2 regions of the Pseudoalteromonas sp. GB56 genome follow, and region 2 is predicted to be linked to the other one. Evidence: predicted binding sites of a transcription regulator. Region 2 holds the regulator's gene; the other holds the start of a gene.
What was found. The regulator LexA, encoded in region 2, represses DNA repair genes until DNA is damaged. The targets are predictions, from matches to a motif close to TACTGTATNNNNATACAGTA.
Positions count from the first base shown of each region.

Region 1: a site for LexA is predicted at 3,475-3,494, ahead of ACH19P_RS11430 (DUF4007 family protein). Genes of this name have one in related genera too.

Region 1 covers NZ_JBPCHK010000001.1:2,433,917-2,442,624, reverse strand. Annotated here, with positions in the region: gene ACH19P_RS11460 (PAS domain S-box protein) at 1-442, shown strand, start outside; gene ACH19P_RS11455 (DUF3604 domain-containing protein) at 486-659, shown strand; gene ACH19P_RS11450 (HNH endonuclease domain-containing protein) at 689-1,264, opposite strand; gene ACH19P_RS11445 (hypothetical protein) at 1,301-1,696, opposite strand; gene ACH19P_RS11440 (class I SAM-dependent methyltransferase) at 1,750-2,382, opposite strand; gene ACH19P_RS11435 (ion transporter) at 2,579-3,382, shown strand; gene ACH19P_RS11430 (DUF4007 family protein) at 3,617-4,561, shown strand; gene ACH19P_RS11425 (hypothetical protein) at 4,564-8,010, shown strand; gene ACH19P_RS11420 (phosphoadenosine phosphosulfate reductase domain-containing protein) at 8,013-8,708, shown strand, end outside.
Region 2 covers NZ_JBPCHK010000001.1:632,361-641,068, reverse strand. Annotated here, with positions in the region: partial or broken gene ACH19P_RS02995 (COX15/CtaA family protein) at 1-949, opposite strand, end outside; gene ACH19P_RS02990 (transmembrane cytochrome oxidase associated protein) at 959-1,465, opposite strand; gene ACH19P_RS02985 (SURF1 family protein) at 1,455-2,183, opposite strand; gene ACH19P_RS02980 (DUF2909 family protein) at 2,213-2,515, shown strand; gene ACH19P_RS02975 (cytochrome c oxidase subunit 3) at 2,415-3,290, opposite strand; gene ACH19P_RS02970 (cytochrome c oxidase assembly protein) at 3,309-3,851, opposite strand; partial or broken gene ctaD (cytochrome c oxidase subunit I) at 3,851-5,421, opposite strand; gene coxB (cytochrome c oxidase subunit II) at 5,418-6,551, opposite strand; gene lexA (transcriptional repressor LexA) at 6,869-7,486, opposite strand; gene ACH19P_RS02950 (DUF924 family protein) at 7,631-8,161, opposite strand; gene grxB (glutaredoxin 2) at 8,221-8,708, shown strand, end outside.

The sequences.
Region 1 (8,708 bases), 1.8 Mb from region 2:
TCGCTGTGTTCATAACCTCAAGGCCACAGCTGGAAATATTGGCGCTACAAAGCTGTATCATCAGGCAGAACAGTTAGAGTTGGTGTGTGGCAACAGTATTGAAAGAGAACACATTGGCAGTCAATTAACTAACGTCATTGATGAGCTAAATACCGTGCTCTCAAGCTTAAATACACTAAATTTGCAGCAATACGGTGAGCAAACAAACGTGGCGTTAGAGCAACCTATCATGTGGGCTAAACTTGAAGAACTGCAAAGCCTCATCGCTGAATTTGATACCGATGCTGTTGCTTTGTTAGAGCTTATGATGCCATCACTTCGTGAGCACATTGCTAGTACCACCTTAAACAGTTTAACCAAAGCAATAGAATCCTATGATTTCGATAACGCAGCAGCGACACTGGCAGACATTCTCGCCAATATTAAACCTACCTCACACTGAGTTACAGAGTACGACTCTTGTTGTACATCACATTTTATTCTGATTGCTTCGTTGTGCCTTCGGCGCAAAATTCCGTTTGTACTGGGATAAAAGCAGTGATGGCAGTGATTTCACTCCAAAGACTGTTGAGCGCAGGGTGAGAATGAACCGCCTTGTGGAAGTCATGCAAATCAAAGGCAACTCTGAGTGTCAAATTGACATACAAAGGCCACGATAAGTGGCCTTTGTATGTTGCTAGGATTGAAACTACTGCCAGTCTTGGAGTTGTTGCATATCTTTGATTCTATCTCTTTGTAATTTCATCGCTTCGAAAACATCGTCGAAGCTTCTATTTGTGGGAGATAGGTTAGGTAATGCAAGGTTAGCTTGGCTAAAAAACTCTGCGCTGTTTTGGTTCCAGCCTTCTTGCCACCAGTGAGTTATGAACTCGCGACTAGTAGCGAGTTTTGAGGTAGTTGGAAGTTTGTCTGACTTCACCGCGTTGATGCGACTCAATGCGGGCAGCAGATTCCAAAGGTCATTATTTGGCCACCGAGAGTAGGGGAACGCATGGTCGATTGCGTAATTTTTTCGGCTTAAAAACTTGCCGGACCAACAACAGGCTAAATCGGCCTCTTGTAGCAAATCGTTTACTCGCTCCCTCACTCTATTGGTGCTTCTTTGTGGATCATGCCAAGTTAACGCGTTCAAGTAATCCAGCTTAGTAAAGTGCTTAGATTTGTTTAGGCCATAGCCAGCCATTAGTGTGGCCCATTCATTGATTAATGCAGGCTCAATCCATATGCTAAATCGAGATAAAGCGTCCCAGATGTGTTTAGGCACATAAAACTTGCCGAGCGAACAAAGAAAATCGAAGTCTTAATTTAGCGCCTCTTTGGGCGCGCGGCTTTTGAATAATTCAACATCAAAAACCGCATTTTTAGTACCTGGAATCGTCGTGTACTTGGCTGGCATGTTCTTTATTGTAGAGGCAATGTCTTTGAGTGCTTTGTATAAGGAGCCCATCAAAACAGGCTCTTGGTAACTTGCGCCCACATAGAAGTCACTGCTGGTGTAAGTTGCGAGCGCACCCCAGCCGTTTTCTTTTATAAAACCGAGGCCTTTTGAGTTGTTGCTGTTTTGCTGCATTGAATGTGTATCTATCAACGGCTTATACAGTTTCAACCAATACAGAGCCACCAATCCTATGGGTAGAACAACGTGCTCATCACTTCGCTCAATTACGGCTCCGGGATGCCCCTCCGCGATTCGCAACAGGCTTCTTAATAGGGCTATTTTGTATGTTGATGCTTTACTGTCATTGACAACTATGTTGCGAATGAGGGGGAACGCGCCCGTACCGTCGTCGGGCAGTGTACACATAACGGTTTGCCAAGAAACGTTGTCTCGGCCCAACTCATCTTGCTGTTTTGTGTCACTGAGCAATTTAAACGTGAGACCAAATTGACGGGCCAATTTGGATAATTCAGCTTCACAAACATCTTACATCGTTCGTCTTCACAACTGCCATGGCGAAGGGAAATGACGATTCTGCCATTAGGCTTGAGCAATGAGCTTAACTTCCGAAAACTACGCTCCCTTTGACTGGGGGGAATGTGCATCCAAACAGCACTGAGTAAAATCAAATCAAACTTCATCTGCAAAGTGAATACATTAGCCAAATCAGGTAAACGGTCGTTCAGCCAGTGAATAGAATGTGATGTGACATAACGTTGTGCAACTTCTCGAATACCTTCAGCTGGCTCGACCGCTACAACACTCAGCCCTCTTGCGGCTAAATAGCGCGCATCACGACCAGAGCCTGCTCCAACATCGAGTGCTACTCCGTCGCTGGGTAGTTCATTTATCCAGTCTTTATGAACTAACTCAAAAGGTACCTTGTCGTACTGCGTAGCCAATGATTCAGCATTTACAGAGTAGAAGTTGATGTTATCTGACAAGATATAAAGTCCTTAAGTAATAGCCAGTTATAGAGAAGTATGTTTATAGCATCATACATAATTTAGTCGATTTATCGACCCACTTCTTGAAGAATAAAACCAATATTGTGATGATAAATAAACAATACGCTTTTGATAATCCAGTGATAGAATCGCGCTCAGTGCGTCTACTTTGGTTTATAAAATTTAGCGAATCATGTACGAAAACATTAGAACCTCATTAAACAATTTAAAGAATAATAAGTTCTTTGAACTTGCGGTTGTCACCGTGATCATCATTTCAGCCTTGGAAATAGGGGCGAAAACATTTCCGTTGCCAGATGGTGCCTTATCGTTTACTCAAGTGCTTGATGTATTCATCACCGTCTTCTTCTTATTCGAAATAACTATTCGTTTCATCGCCGATGATGATAAAAAGAACTTCTTTAAAAAGGGCTGGAATATATTTGACACGCTGGTGGTCGCAGTTAGTTTAATTCCAATCAACGACAGTGAAATGGCGCTGTTAGCGCGACTCGTTAGGGTGTTTCGTGTTCTGCGTATGGTCTCTGTTGTACCAGAGCTGCGTGTACTCATTAACTCCTTACTCAAAGCCTTGCCGCAGTTGGGCTATGTGATTTTGTTGATGTTTATCATCTTCTACATTTATGCAGCGATTGGCAGTTTCATCTTTAAAGATATCAACCCAACACTTTGGGGGGATATCGCTATCTCGATGCTGACCTTATTCCGCATCATGACCTTTGAAGATTGGACGGACATTCAATACGAGACCATGGAAGTCTACCCCATGTCATGGATCTTCTATTTAACCTTTATCTTTTTCACCGCCTTTGCCTTCTTAAACATGGTGATTGGTATTGTTGTCAACGTGATGGAAGATGAGCACGCCAAAATTCGCCAAGAAAAAGAGGCTGCGGATAATACCCCAACGATTGAAGACCTACACAAAGAAATCCAAGAGCTTAAGCAGCTTATAAAGGAGCAGGGGAGGGAGTAGTTGTAGTACTAGTCCGATAATAATCTTTTCAACCACTCGCTGGGCTAAAGCCTCTGTGAAGTATCACCTAACTTTGACAAAACCACAGAGGGTAATGTATATTTATACAGTGTTTTTGTGACCTACTGTCTTTGTTGTTGGCTAGCTAAGGTGATAGAATTTGCAAGTTAAAGAGCAACTCACATTAATAAAAATCAACAAACAGCTCTAACTGTATTTGGATAAGCTAACTTGATGAAACTAGATGAAAAAAAAGCAGCCTTTGGGCGCCATGAGACTTTCTTCCTACGCTATGGGTGGTTAACGAAGGGCTTTTGGAAATTTCTTGAATCATTCTGCCTAGACGATAGTAACAATGACATTTTCAAAAGTGACGATGCTGTCGTTGAGTTAGGGGTTGGTAAGAACATGGTTGGCTCAATTAAGTATTGGCTCCAAGCTTGTCAGCTACTTAAATTAGAGTCAAAGAGTGGCTTATTTCCTACTGAACTTGGTACCTCCCTTATGGGAACCGCAAATAAGCCAGGGTGGGACCCTTACCTTGAAGATGAGGCAACGCTCTGGTTAATACATTGGCTAATAGCCTCTAATAGTGCACAGGCAACTACTTTTTACTGGTTCTTTAATCGTTACCATAAAACTAACTTTTCACAGGAAGAGTTAAGAACGGCTCTTGGTGACTTCATTAGAGAAAATGTAAGTGCCTCGACTTCTGCCTCGACGATAAAAAATGATATAGCCGTTCTCACGCGTATGTATTCAAGCGCTCAAGCTGACAAAAAGCAAGGCTGGGATGATATTTTAGATTCACCTCTTAGTCAGTTGAGTTTAATAGAAGTAAAATCTAATAAAGAATATCAGTCAAAAAGCCAAGTGAAAGACACACTGCCTGTAAGCATTATTGGTTTCGCAATAGCTCAATTGTTTGAGGCTAGAGGCTCTACATCTATACCGGTAGAAGAGTTGATTTATAGCCAGGGTGGGTGGCCAGCAATTGGTTCTGCTTTTCGTATTCCAGAGAATCAAGCCATTGCGCTAATTGAAGAGGCTGTAAAGTATATACCGGGGATGTTTGCGATAAATGAATCAGCAGGTATTCACCAAGTTTATAAAATGGAGCATGAAGTATCACCTCTGCAATATTTAGAAAAATATTATGAAGCGGGTAAAGCAGTATGAGCATGAAAGAACTAATTACAGTCAACAGCCAGTACACTCGTTCCATTAACCTAGAGCGCGATCATTCAAGCGGTAGCACAGTAGCCTCTTATATTCCGACATCTAGATCAAAGCGATTGTTTGAGCGCTTAGTTGCAAGTTTTGATAATGATACCCATCCAAGGGCTTGGTCGCTAATTGGGCCATACGGTTCGGGGAAATCGTCCTTTAGTGTTTTCCTGTCTCACTTATTGGGTAACCCAAGCTCGAAAACCAGCAAATCAGCATTTGACGTATTGAATGCTAACGATGTAGAGCAGGCCGAGGCTTATGCAAAGCATGTCGCAGATACCAGTGGGTACATTCAAATCCTAATTTCTGGTTCACCCGAGCCATTGGGGCAACGAGTACTTACGGGTCTTAAAAACGCCACTGAAAATTATTATCAAGGACGTCGTGGCAAAACTCCGGCGATTGTAGAGGAAATACGACAAGCTGAAGTAGAAGGTACCTCCTCCTCACAGTTAGTAAAACTAATAGAGAAACTACAAAACGAAATTCAAAAGAGCTCAGGTATGAAAGCTAAGGGCATACTCTTGGTTATTGATGAGTTGGGTAAGTTCTTAGAATATGAAGCACGCCATTACGGTGCGAATGACGTTTTTCTGCTACAAGAACTGGCTGAGCATGCCTGTAAAGGGCATGAGTGTAATTTGCTCATGTTTGTGTTACTTCACCAATCTTTTGAACAGTATGCTAAAGGGCTAGGTGAAGCGTTAAAAAATGAATGGTCGAAGGTGCAAGGGCGTTTTGAAGAAGTCCCCTTTTTAGAAAGCTCGGAACAAACGCTTAAAGTCGTAGCTAAAGCCATTGTTAACCAAATTGATGAAAAAAATTTCGAAACAACACGTACACGTATCGCGGAAATCACTCAGGTATTAGCCGAATGTGAAGCTCTTCCGTCGGTAATTAACAAGGAAGAAGCGCAAACTCTATTTATACAGTGTTACCCTTTACATCCCATTTCCGCCCTAATATTACCTCATTTGTGCCAAAAGTTAGCACAGAATGAGAGAACACTTTTTAACTTCTTAGGCAGTGCCGAGGAATTCGGTTTTTTAAGCACATTAAAACATCTGCGCGAGGGTGAGTTTATCACTCCTGATGTTATTTTTGACTATTTCATCACGAACCAGTCTTCGGTTGTCTCTGATCATTTAACTCACCGGCGCTGGGCAGAAGTTGTAACTGCTATTGAGCGCTTAGGAGCTGCTGAAGAGAGTGTTTCTAGGCTACTTAAAACCATCGGCCTGTTTAACATTATTAATGCCAAAGGGAACTTCAAAGCCCAACAAGCTTTACTTGAAACGATTGCCCCACAAAGCACGCGTTTGGATATTGCAGCTTTAACCCAAAAGTCAATCATCACCTACCGTACCTTTAATAACGAATACCGGGTCTGGCAGGGCAGTGATTTTGATTTAGAAGATGCATTGCAAGAGCAGTTGAATGTTTTAGGAAACTTTTCCCTTTCTCAAGAACTCAATGAAGCCCAAATATTAAAGCCGTTGGTGGCGCGAAAGTACACCGTAGAAAATGGCACCATTAGATACTTTGTTCCTCGTTTTATCGATGCTGCTACCTATAAAAGTGAAGCTAAGTTTAAACCAACGGCTCCCCGTATTATTTTCTTTTTGGCATATGCGCAAGACGATATTAAGTTGTTTGAGCAGAAGGTTGTGAACGCCTTTCATAAAACAGACATCGTTGTTTTATGTCGTAACTCGGTGCAATTAAAAGACGCCTTTGCTGAAGTGATCGCGCTGCGAAAGGTTGAGCAAGAAAGCCAAGCCTTAAAAGAAGACCCGGTAGCAAAACGAGAATACTTTGATAGACGCAGTGCTGCGGAGGCATCTGCAATTAGGTTGATAAAAGCGTTTGAACTCGAACCTGAAGAGTGTGAGTGGTATTTCGACAAAACACGTCACCCTGTTCACTCACGCCGCGAATTACAAAGCGTGTTGTCCTCCGTGTTGGAGGCAATTTACAGCAAAGCACCATCGTTTCATAACGAGCTTATCAACCGAGATAAACCATCGAGCCAAGCTAGTGCGGGCCGTAATAAACTTCTTTACGGTATGTTGGAAAAGGCGGATAAAGCCGAATTTGATATCAAGAAGTTTCCGCCAGAGAAGGCCATGTACCTTTCTATCGTTAAGCAACATGGGCTTCATCAGCAGGTCGGTGATAAGTGGCAGTTGAGTGCCCCTTGTAGAAACTCTAATATTTATCCAACATGGAAGCGAATACTAAAGTTCTTTGATAGCACACAAGGTGGTAATGCAAAAACTTTTGAAGAATTAGACGCTATTCTGATAGCTCCGCCGTATGGTGTGAAAGTAGGTATGCTGCCTATTTTGTATGTACAGGCATTATTGGTTCATCAACATGAGTTAGCTGTTTTTGAAGATGGAGTGTATATCCCGTCATTAACTCAAGAAAGTATTGAGCGATTTGTGCGTGCACCACAGTTTTTTAAGATTGAGAGTTTTAAAATCGAGGGTTTGAGAGCAAGTATTTTCGAAGGGTATAAAGACGCATTATATGGTGATGTTGAACAAGAACAGTCTCTACTAAATATCGCACGCCCTTTAGCTAAGTTTATAGGTGCGTTGGAGCCTTATACTAAAAAAACTCGTTCAGATGAGTTAGACAAAAAAGCACAGCGGTTAGTGAAAGCATTTGAAGTAGCGAAATCGCCGCAGAAGCTGTTGTTTGAAGCCTTGCCTAAGGCACTTGGCTTCGATGAAAGAGCACTTGAAGGTGATAACAGTGAGACCCTCAAGGCATTCTCATCTGTGTTGCGTCAAACGCTGACCGAGCTAAAATATCACTATCAGAAAATGCTCGATCATGAGCTACAACTTTTATGTTATGCATTTGGCTTAAGTAAAGATTCTAGTACAGCTCAGCTGCGTAAGCATTTAGCGCATTATGTTGGTTTAGATGAATACTCAGTTGATACCGATGGTCTCAAGGCTTTCATCAAACGCATCATTTCTGAAAGAGACAGCGACCAAGTTTGGCTCGAAAGTGTATTAACCTTCTTAGCCGCTAAGCCGCCTAAAGAATGGGTGGACGCCGATAGAAGTAAGGCCGAGTTTAATCTAAGTGATTATTCAAAGCGTATTTCCGAATTAGAGTTGTTGCGTTTGGAGCATGATTCTAAACGTAAGCATCACGAAGGTGACTTCGATGTTGTGCTGCTGAAAACATTACGAAAGGGGGTAAATCCCCGTGAAAAAGCGGTTGCAATCGACGATGCAAAACGCGACTCTATTAAGCGGTTAAAACAACAAATAGAACAAGATCTCGAAGGTCTTGATGACAATACCAAGTTGGTACTGTTTGCCGAGTTAGTTGATGGCTTTCTTGAGCAGATCCAACCAGCAAGTGCGCAGGGGAAATAAACATGAGTAATCATGTCACGCTTAAGGAAGCCATGAAAGATAAGGCCTCCCGACATGTGTTGGGGTTGTCGGGTGGTAAGGACAGTGCTGCATTAGCCATTCATATCAAAGATAACTACCCAGAACTTCATGAGAAGATGGAGTACTTCTTTTCGGATACGGGGGCGGAGCTGAGCGAGGTGTATGACTTTTTAAATATAATGGAGTCGTACCTAGGCAAAGAGATCATCCGCATTGGCAGTGGCCGCCCGTTCGAGCACTGGCTGCGCGTAAACAACGACTTTTTACCATCGGCTCGTCAGCGCTGGTGTACAGTTAACATGAAGCTTAAGCCTTTTGAGCAGTTTGTTGGTCAAGACCCAGTGATCAGTTACATCGGGATCCGTGCTGATGAGCAGCGCGATGGTTATGTTAGCACTAAGCCGAATATCAAGGCCGTTTTCCCTTTTAAAGAGGACGAATTAGAACGCGAAGATATCTACCAAATTCTTCGTGATACAGTAGGAGTACCAAAATACTACGAATGGCGCTCGCGTTCCGGTTGTTATTTCTGCTTTTTCCAACGCCAAGACGAATGGCTGGGCCTTAAACGCAATCACCCAGAGCTTTTTGAAAAGGCGAAAGAAATAGAAAGAACCGCAGGCAATGGTTACACCTGGGTGCAGGGGCGTACGCTTGATGAAGTGGTGGCTCATGCA
Region 2 (8,708 bases):
CAGTAACAGCAATAAAGCCATTAAGTTATGCGCTAATGCCACCAGAAGTGGAATTTGCATAAACACCAAGGCAATGCCAATACAGACCTGCGCTACGAGTGCAGCCACAACTGCAACCACTGCATTTTTTATTGTTCTTGAATATGCGCCTTTAAACACCTGCCACATGGCACTGAACACTACCAAAAGCGTCATCAGTGCGCCAAAGCGATGCAGTAGATGAATAGACATTCGAGAGTCATACGACAGCACGCCATATTCATAATTAGCATGCTCCATGGGTAAGTGAAAAACTTTAGACAATGAAAAGGCTTCACTGCCTTCACACATCGGGAAGCCAACGCAATGAGCGGCTGCATAATTCGCTGCTAACCACCCTCCCAGTGCGATTTGAATAATGACCATACAGAGCGCCGCCATGCTCCACCCTTGTAGCGCTTTCGCTCCGGCATCACCACCAAACACAGGCTTGCTGTAAGCACGTAGATAAAGTAACCAAAGCAAACTTGCGATGGAGAAGCCGCCGAGCAAATGCCCCATTACAATCAGCGGCTGCAAATTCATGGTCACCGTCCACATTCCCAGCATGGCTTGAAACACCACCAGCAGTAACAAAACAACAGGTAACCGCAATGGCATGTGCGCAAGCTTGGCATTACGTAATGCATATATCGCTATTGCAAGGATCAAACAGCCCTAACGTGCCAGCGAAATAGCGATGCACCATTTCTTTGAGCGCCTTGCCTTGGTGTACTTCTAAACCAGGGAAGCTTTGCTCGGCCGCGGCGATTTCATGGGCTTTGTCTGGCACCGTTAAAAAGCCATAACATCCTGGCCAATCCGGGCACCCTAACCCCGCGTCGCTCAAGCGTGTATACGCACCTAACCCCACCACCATCACGGCTAATAATGCCGTCATTAACACCAGACGTTTATAATTTTTAGTCATACTGGCCTCTTAGCTGCTGCGCGAATAATTCAAAAGTTTTTTCAAATCTTTTAATAGTCCTTTGTGCATCAACCTATTTTCTTGTGGTTGCTGTACATAGTCGTACTCCAAGACCACCAAACCGTGGTGATCAATTAAATATAAATTTCCTGGCGTCAGTTGTGTGGGAGCATCCTGCACGTGCAATGTAGGATGTGCCTCACCTTCAACATCGAGGTCAGGACCCATCAAGGCCAAACGTACCTTGCCTTGGTTTTTGCCCAATGCCACATACAATGCCTGTACGTCCTGCCATTGGGTGGCACAGTTGTCACATTGCGGCGTATTCACCATTGCAATCGTCCATGGTGACAATGGATACTCTTGCCATTGTTCCAGTGCCACCTGTTTATCTAAAAATCGACCATGATTGCTTTGCTCGCCCGGCAACCAGCCACTTTTGAGCACTAATACGGCGGCTACCACTGGCACTAAAAAGCAACCAATAAATAAGTAGAGCGGTTTATTATTTTTCATGTGTTCTCCTTGCTCGCCAATATGCACTGAGCGCAATGACCAAAGCGGCTAGCGCAATCAAAAACCACTGTAACGCATAAGCATTGTGCTTCTGCGCCGACATAGTTACTGGCTGATAATGTGGCTGAGCGTTAACGCTGCGATTGGCCAGCCCTGCATAAGCCATAAAGGGATGAATTGGCTTACGAGTTTGCTGCGCCATACTGTGTAAATCTATTTGTTGAATACGCTTGGGCCAAGCGTCTTGTTGAATATCATCTTTGAGGGTAATACCGCCCAACTCGCCGTCTTTAATTAGCGCTTGGGGCATCGTCATTTCGCTAGGAAGGTTTATAATCGGCAGTTCATTTCGGGTCATAGGTGCTGGCACAAACCCAAGGTTGACGAGCAACCAACGATTAGACGCATCAGGTAACACCAACACTAATACGTCGTAGCCTACTTTTCCTTGATAAACCTGATTGTCGAGCAACCAATATTGAGTAGAAACCTCTCCTGTAATCGCAACTTGCATTCCTGTGGCATCGCCTTGTTCGATAAAACGCAAGGCATTGGCAAAATCTAGCACACCACGCTCAGACCATGAATCCAGCATTTGTTGCCTTTGCTGCTTTTGTTCAGCACGCTCCAGCTGCCAAAAACCCAAGCGAGTACAAACAGTTATCGTTAGGATAACCAGCCCTGTCCATAAAATTGCGCTAAGCTTACCTGTAAACACTCAACCACCAACCTCGGAGCATCCGTATCGTGCTTATAAAAATTATTATTATTGCGCTACTGCTAATCGTCATTTACACCCTCTTTAGGGCGCTGTTAGCGATGATAAAATCCGATAACAAAGTGCCTATGTCTCATTTTTTGGGCAAGCGAGTCGCGTTGTGCGTACTTGTCCTCATTATTATTCTTGTTGCGCAGCAACTCGGGCTGCTGCGCTTTAATCAATCACCCATTACAACACATACACAAACACAAACAGGCACAGCCACACCACATCTACAAAGTGCCAGTACCACGCTGCAGCTTGAAATGCGAAATGCTTCTCGCTGCTAAAGTGCCCTTTTAATACTCGAATGAACACCACGGTTAGCATGATGGCCCCAAGAGTCACGTGCATGCCGTGGAAACCTGTGAGAAGGAAGAAGGTATTGCCGTAAATGCCTGAATCGAGCTTCAAGCCTAAGTCTTTATAAGCGTGAATGTATTCTTGTACTTGTAAACCCAAGAACAACGCGCCAAGCAAAATGGTGAGCAATAAAAAGATAGCCAATGGTTTGCGATTGTCTTTTTCGATTGCTGTGTGGGCAAACTGCAAAGTGACGGAGGAAACCAATAAGATAATGGTGTTGATCAGCGGGAGGCCTTGCCAGCCCATAGCTTGAGTCGTAGTGCCTCCCGGAGTAGTCTCAAGTGGCCAAGCCGATGTAAATTCAGGCCACAGCACTTCACCTGTCATCACATTATTGCCGTCTCCGCCTAACCAAGGCACCGCCAGCATACGGGCATAAAATAGTGCACCGAAGAAAGCCGCAAAGAACATCACTTCTGAGAAGATAAACCAACTCATTCCTTGTCTAAACGAACGGTCCATTTGCGCAGAATACAGACCCCCATGTGACTCACTGATCACATTGCGGAACCAGTTAACCAACATGTACAGCAACACCGCAATACCTGCAAATAGCAGGTAGTGACCGTGGCTGCTTTCTTGACCCATCTGCATCACGGTTAAACCCGCGCCTGCAGCGATGAAGAACATGGCTACTGCACCGACAATCGGCCAGGGGCTCTCGGCCGGTACGTAGTACTTTTCATACTGTTCACTCATATTTATGCCTCATTTGGTTTATCGCGCCGAGGCAACCAAAGCTTCTGGATGCTTAGCGCTGATATCAAAAAGCGTGTATGACAACGTTAGCTCCTCATATTCAGGAGGTAGCGCTGGATCGACATAAAACCTTAATTGATATTCTTGTTTTTCATTGGCTTGCATTGTTTGTTGGTCAAAGCAAAAGCATGCCAGTTTGTGTAAGTATTTCGCCGCCAAACCCGGAGACACAGACGGAATTGCCTGCATTACTCGCGCTTCATCAGCTGTATTAGCTGCAGAGAAAGTCACCACGCTCATTTCTCCGGGCTTCACCACGACGGCTTGGGTTTGTGCATCAACAATAAAGGGGGCGCCGCTTTGCGCATGCGTGGTGAAGCTCACAGTCACCTCTCTGCTTTCATCCACCACTTCGCTTTGCTGTGCTTGCTCCATGGATGGCTTGCCATTGAGGCCAGTGACATCACAGAACACGTCGTACAGCGGTACCAGTGCGAAAGCAAATGCGAACATTGCTATTACACTGATCACGAGTTTCTTCAATAACGGCGCGTGGTTCATTACTGCACCTTAGGCGGTGTTTCGAAAGTGTGATAAGGCGCAGGTGATGCGACTTCCCACTCAAGTCCTTCGGCACCGTCCCATACTTTCGCAGGCGCTTTTTCACCCGCTTTAATGCACTTAAAGACCACAGCAACAAACAGTAATTGTGATAAGCCAAAGGCAAAGCCACCGATACTGATAATGGCGTTGAAGTCAGCAAACTGCAGTGCATAGTCTGGGATTCGACGTGGCATCCCCGCCAAGCCAACAAAGTGCATTGGGAAGAACAATACGTTTACGCTGATAAGCGACATCCAGAAGTGCCACTTTGCCAAGGTGGTGCTGTACATGTGTCCTGTCCATTTAGGTAGCCAGTAATAAGCTGCCGCCATAATTGAGAACACCGCTCCCGTTACCAATACGTAGTGGAAATGCGCCACCACGAAATACGTGTCGTGGTATTGGAAGTCCACCGGCGTAATCGCCAACATCAAGCCGGAGAAACCACCAAGGGTAAAGAGCACTATAAAGGCGATGGAGAACATCATCGGTATTTCAAAGCTGATAGAACCTCGCCACATGGTGGCCACCCAGTTGAATACCTTCACCCCAGTCGGCACGGATATCAGCATGGTGGAGTACATAAAGAACAACTCCCCAGCGAGCGGCATGCCTGTGGTGAACATATGGTGCGCCCACACCACAAATGACAACAAGGCGATAGACGCGGTGGCGTACACCATCGACGCATACCCAAACAGCTTTTTGCGCGAGAAGGTAGGTACAATCGTCGAGATAATACCGAATGCCGGTAAAATCATGATGTATACCTCAGGGTGACCAAAGAACCAGAAAATATGCTGGAACATGACTGGATCACCCCCGGCGGCATTGAAGAAGTCGGTACCAAAGTATTTATCCGTGAGTACCATGGTGACCGCACCCGCAAGCACAGGCATAACCGCAATCAGCAAGAAGGCGGTGATCAACCATGTCCACACAAACAGCGGCAGTTTCATCCACGTCATACCTGGTGCGCGTAAGTTCACTATGGTAACAATCACGTTAATAGCCCCCATGATGGAGCTGATACCCATGATATGCACCGCAAACACAAACAACGCTGTGTTGTCGTTACTGTAAGTCGTGGACAGTGGCGCGTAGAAAGTCCAACCAAATGCCGGACCGCCGCCTTCCATAAACAGCGACAACAATAAAATCGCAAACGCGAATGGTAGATCCAGAAGCTCCAGTTGTTCATACGCGGAAGCGCCATATCTGGCGCGCCAATCATCATCGGGATCATCCAGTTGGCTAGCCCCGTAAAGGCTGGCATAACCGCACCGAACACCATGATTAAGCCATGCACTGTGGTCATCTGGTTAAAAAAGTGTGGGTCAACGAGCTGCAGTCCCGGCTGGAATAGCTCGGCGCGAATGACCATGGCCATTGCACCGCCCGTTAAAAACATAAGCAGTGAAAACAGTAGGTAAAGTGTACCTATGTCTTTATGGTTAGTGGTAAAGAGCCAGCGTTTAATACCTGTTGCAGGCCCGTGATGTTCATGTGTTGCAGCAGCTGTACTCATTGTCCTTCCCCATCAATTGCGGCCTGAATCGCACTTGGTTGCACTGTGTCGCCAGTGTCGTTGCCAAATGCATTACGCTGGTAGGTGATTACCGATGCGAGTTCTTTGAGAGTTAGCTGACTCACGAACGCCTGCATCGCTGTACCTGGCTTACCGTGAACCACGATGTCTATGTGATCCTTGATATTACCTGTTGCGATGGGACTTCCCTTAATCGCAGGAAATACCCCCGGTAAACCCAGACCTGTGGGTTGGTGACACGCAGCACAGCGCGCCATGTAGACTTGCTCACCTGATGCCATCAGTTCTTCTTGAGAAAGTGTCTGATCAAGCAGCGCTGCATCGGCATCGGCTTGTGCTTGCACCGCTTGTTTTTGCTCAGCTAACCAGGCTTCGAATTCTTCGGGCGCTTTGGCTTCAACCACCACAGGCATAAAGCCATGGTCTTTACCACATAGCTCAGCACATTGGCCGCGGTAGATACCCGCTTCGTTTACCTTGGTCCATGCTTCGTTGATAAAGCCTGGATTAGCATCTTTTTTAACTGCAAAATCAGGCACCCACCAAGAGTGGATAACGTCGTCTGAAGTCATCAAAAAGCGGACTTTTTTATCTGTTGGGATCACTAACGGCTTATCCACTTCCAGTAAGTAATGTTCGCCTTTTTCCTGAGCGTTTTGAATTTGCTCTTGCGGGGTAGAGAGCAACGAGTAAAAGCCCACATCATGGCCCATGTACTCATAATGCCACTTCCACTGCGACCCCGTGATTTTGATGGTGACATCTGCTTTTGAGGTATCTTCCATCGCTATCAGGGTTTTGGTCGCAGGTACGGCCATACCGATGAGAATTAAAAATGGGATCGCGGTCCAAAGTATTTCTACCTTGGTGCTCTCATGGAAGGATGCGGGTTGAGCCCCTTTAGATTTACGGTGTCTGAGCAAAGCCCAGAACATTGCACCGAACACTATTACACCAATGACACAGCAGATGATGAATATCGTCATGTGCAACTGGTAAACATTTTCACTGATGTCGGTCACCCCTGGGCGCAAATTATAATCACTATTTGCAAAAGCCAAGTGCGGGGCGAACAAACACAGCAACATGAGGGAGCAAAGCTTCTTCATGTACCATCTCCTTAAAACGCGCAACGCAAAAAGAGAAGAGGCAATAACTGCTAGCCAATCTTCATTATTATTATGCTTAGAACTGGCCGATTACATTTACTTTACACAAAGCGATTAAAAAGCAACCAGCAAAGCCTGTAATCTAACCAATTAGTCAAGAATTGAGCATATAGCAAGAAAATAGACGTTTTTGTTTTGCTTTTTTCAATAAATATTTTGGGGAGATTCAATCTGTTAGCGTACAGAAAAAGGAATTAGAAAAGGGCTGGAAACCCCCAATAAACGGCGCATTGGGGGCGAATATTTAACGGGTACAACTACATCCAATCAGCATTTCGGATTACACCTACCGCTAAACCTTCAATATTGAAAGATTCATGCTCTAGGTCAACTTCGATTGGCGCAAATTCTTCATTCTCTGCATGCAGCAATATTTTACGACCGGCTTTCTCTAAACGCTTCACAGTGACGTCATCACCAACACGGGCAACCACCACTTGGCCGTTCTCCGCAACCTGAGCACGATGCACAGCCAGTAAGTCGCCGTCCATAATACCGATATCTTTCATACTCATACCATCAACACGTAGTAGGTAATCAGCGGCAGGCTTAAACAGTAATGGATCGATTTGGCAGTGACTTTCAATGTGCTCTTGCGCCAAGATGGGTTCACCGGCAGCGACGCGACCTATCAGAGGCAAGCCTAATTGCTCAGGCTCTTCCTCTTCAACCAGTTGAATACCTCGGCTGGCACCGGGCTTCATTTTGATCACACCCTTTTTGGCAAGGGCTTTAAGGTGCTCTTCTGCGGCATTCGCACTGCGAAACCCCAGTGTTTGTGCAATCTCAGCACGCGTAGGCGGCATGCCCGTGTCTTTAATAAATACTTTGATCAGCTCTAAAATTTGCGATTGGCGATTAGTTAAAGGACGCATACAACTGGGTTTCCATACAGTACATTTAGCTGTGAGTATATACAGTTGTCAGAAAATCGCAAATAAAATCAGGCAATTTGCTCAGCTCGTAACAAAGCGCCCTACTTAGGTTTGGGTTTTTGTGTTTACGTCAGCGCGTAAATGCTAAAAGCTGCTGTTGGGTTGAGTTAAAAACACAATTTCATCATCCGTGGATTTACGCCCTAGTATTTCATTGCGATGCGGGTATCGACCAAAACGATCGATAATCTTCTTATGCGCCACTTCAAAATCATAATTATCCAATGGCTTGAACAACCTATCAGCCTCCTGATGGATAATCTTACTCTCACTGTGCATATAGGGCATGTACATAAACGGGCGCTCTTGCTCATTCAATTGCATATCGAAGCCCTTATCCACCGCGTGCTGAGCCAAGCACAAAGCCAGCCCATCAAAGGTGAAGGCTTTTGGCGTGTCGCGAAACATGTTGCGCGAGAATTGGTCGAGCACGATGATTTCACACAGCGCCCCTTGAGCTGTGTTGCGCCAATGTACCAACTCGCCCTGAGCTGCCGCATGATGCAGTTGCGAAAATTGCTTAATAACCTTGTCGTCAAACGCTGCATTCTTTTTAAACCAGTCCTCGGGTTGGCATTGCTTAAACCAAAAATCATACACAGATTGAAAATCCATATTCTCTCCTTCAAAGTAAAAAGGGTGTGAAGCCCGATGCAAACAAGGCAACAGTAACCGTGAAGAAACTCTACATTTATGAGCATTGCCCTTATTCAGTTAAAGCCAGAATGGTTGCCTATGCACGCAATATAGACGTGCAGATACTCTACTTACAAGCCGACGACACAACCACCGCCATCGAGTTAGTCGGCAAATCAACCGTTCCCATATTAGCTAAAAATCAAAACATTGCCATGGCGCAAAGCCTCGATATTGCTTCCTACTTCTGCAAACGAGCAAAAATGCCATTGGATCATGGTGACTACCTCACGCCCGCAAGCAAATGGGTAGAGACCTACTTACCCACTTTTTTACGGTTAACCTTACCGCGCTGGCCGCAACTCGCCCTACCAGAATTTGGCACACTAAACGCCATCGCCCATTACATCGATAGAAAGGAGGCGTTCTTGGGGGCTACCTTCGCTGATATTCTTGCCCACAGTAATGAAGATATAACGACCATGGATAGGGCTTTGGATGAGCTATCTTGGCTCGATGCGCCGGA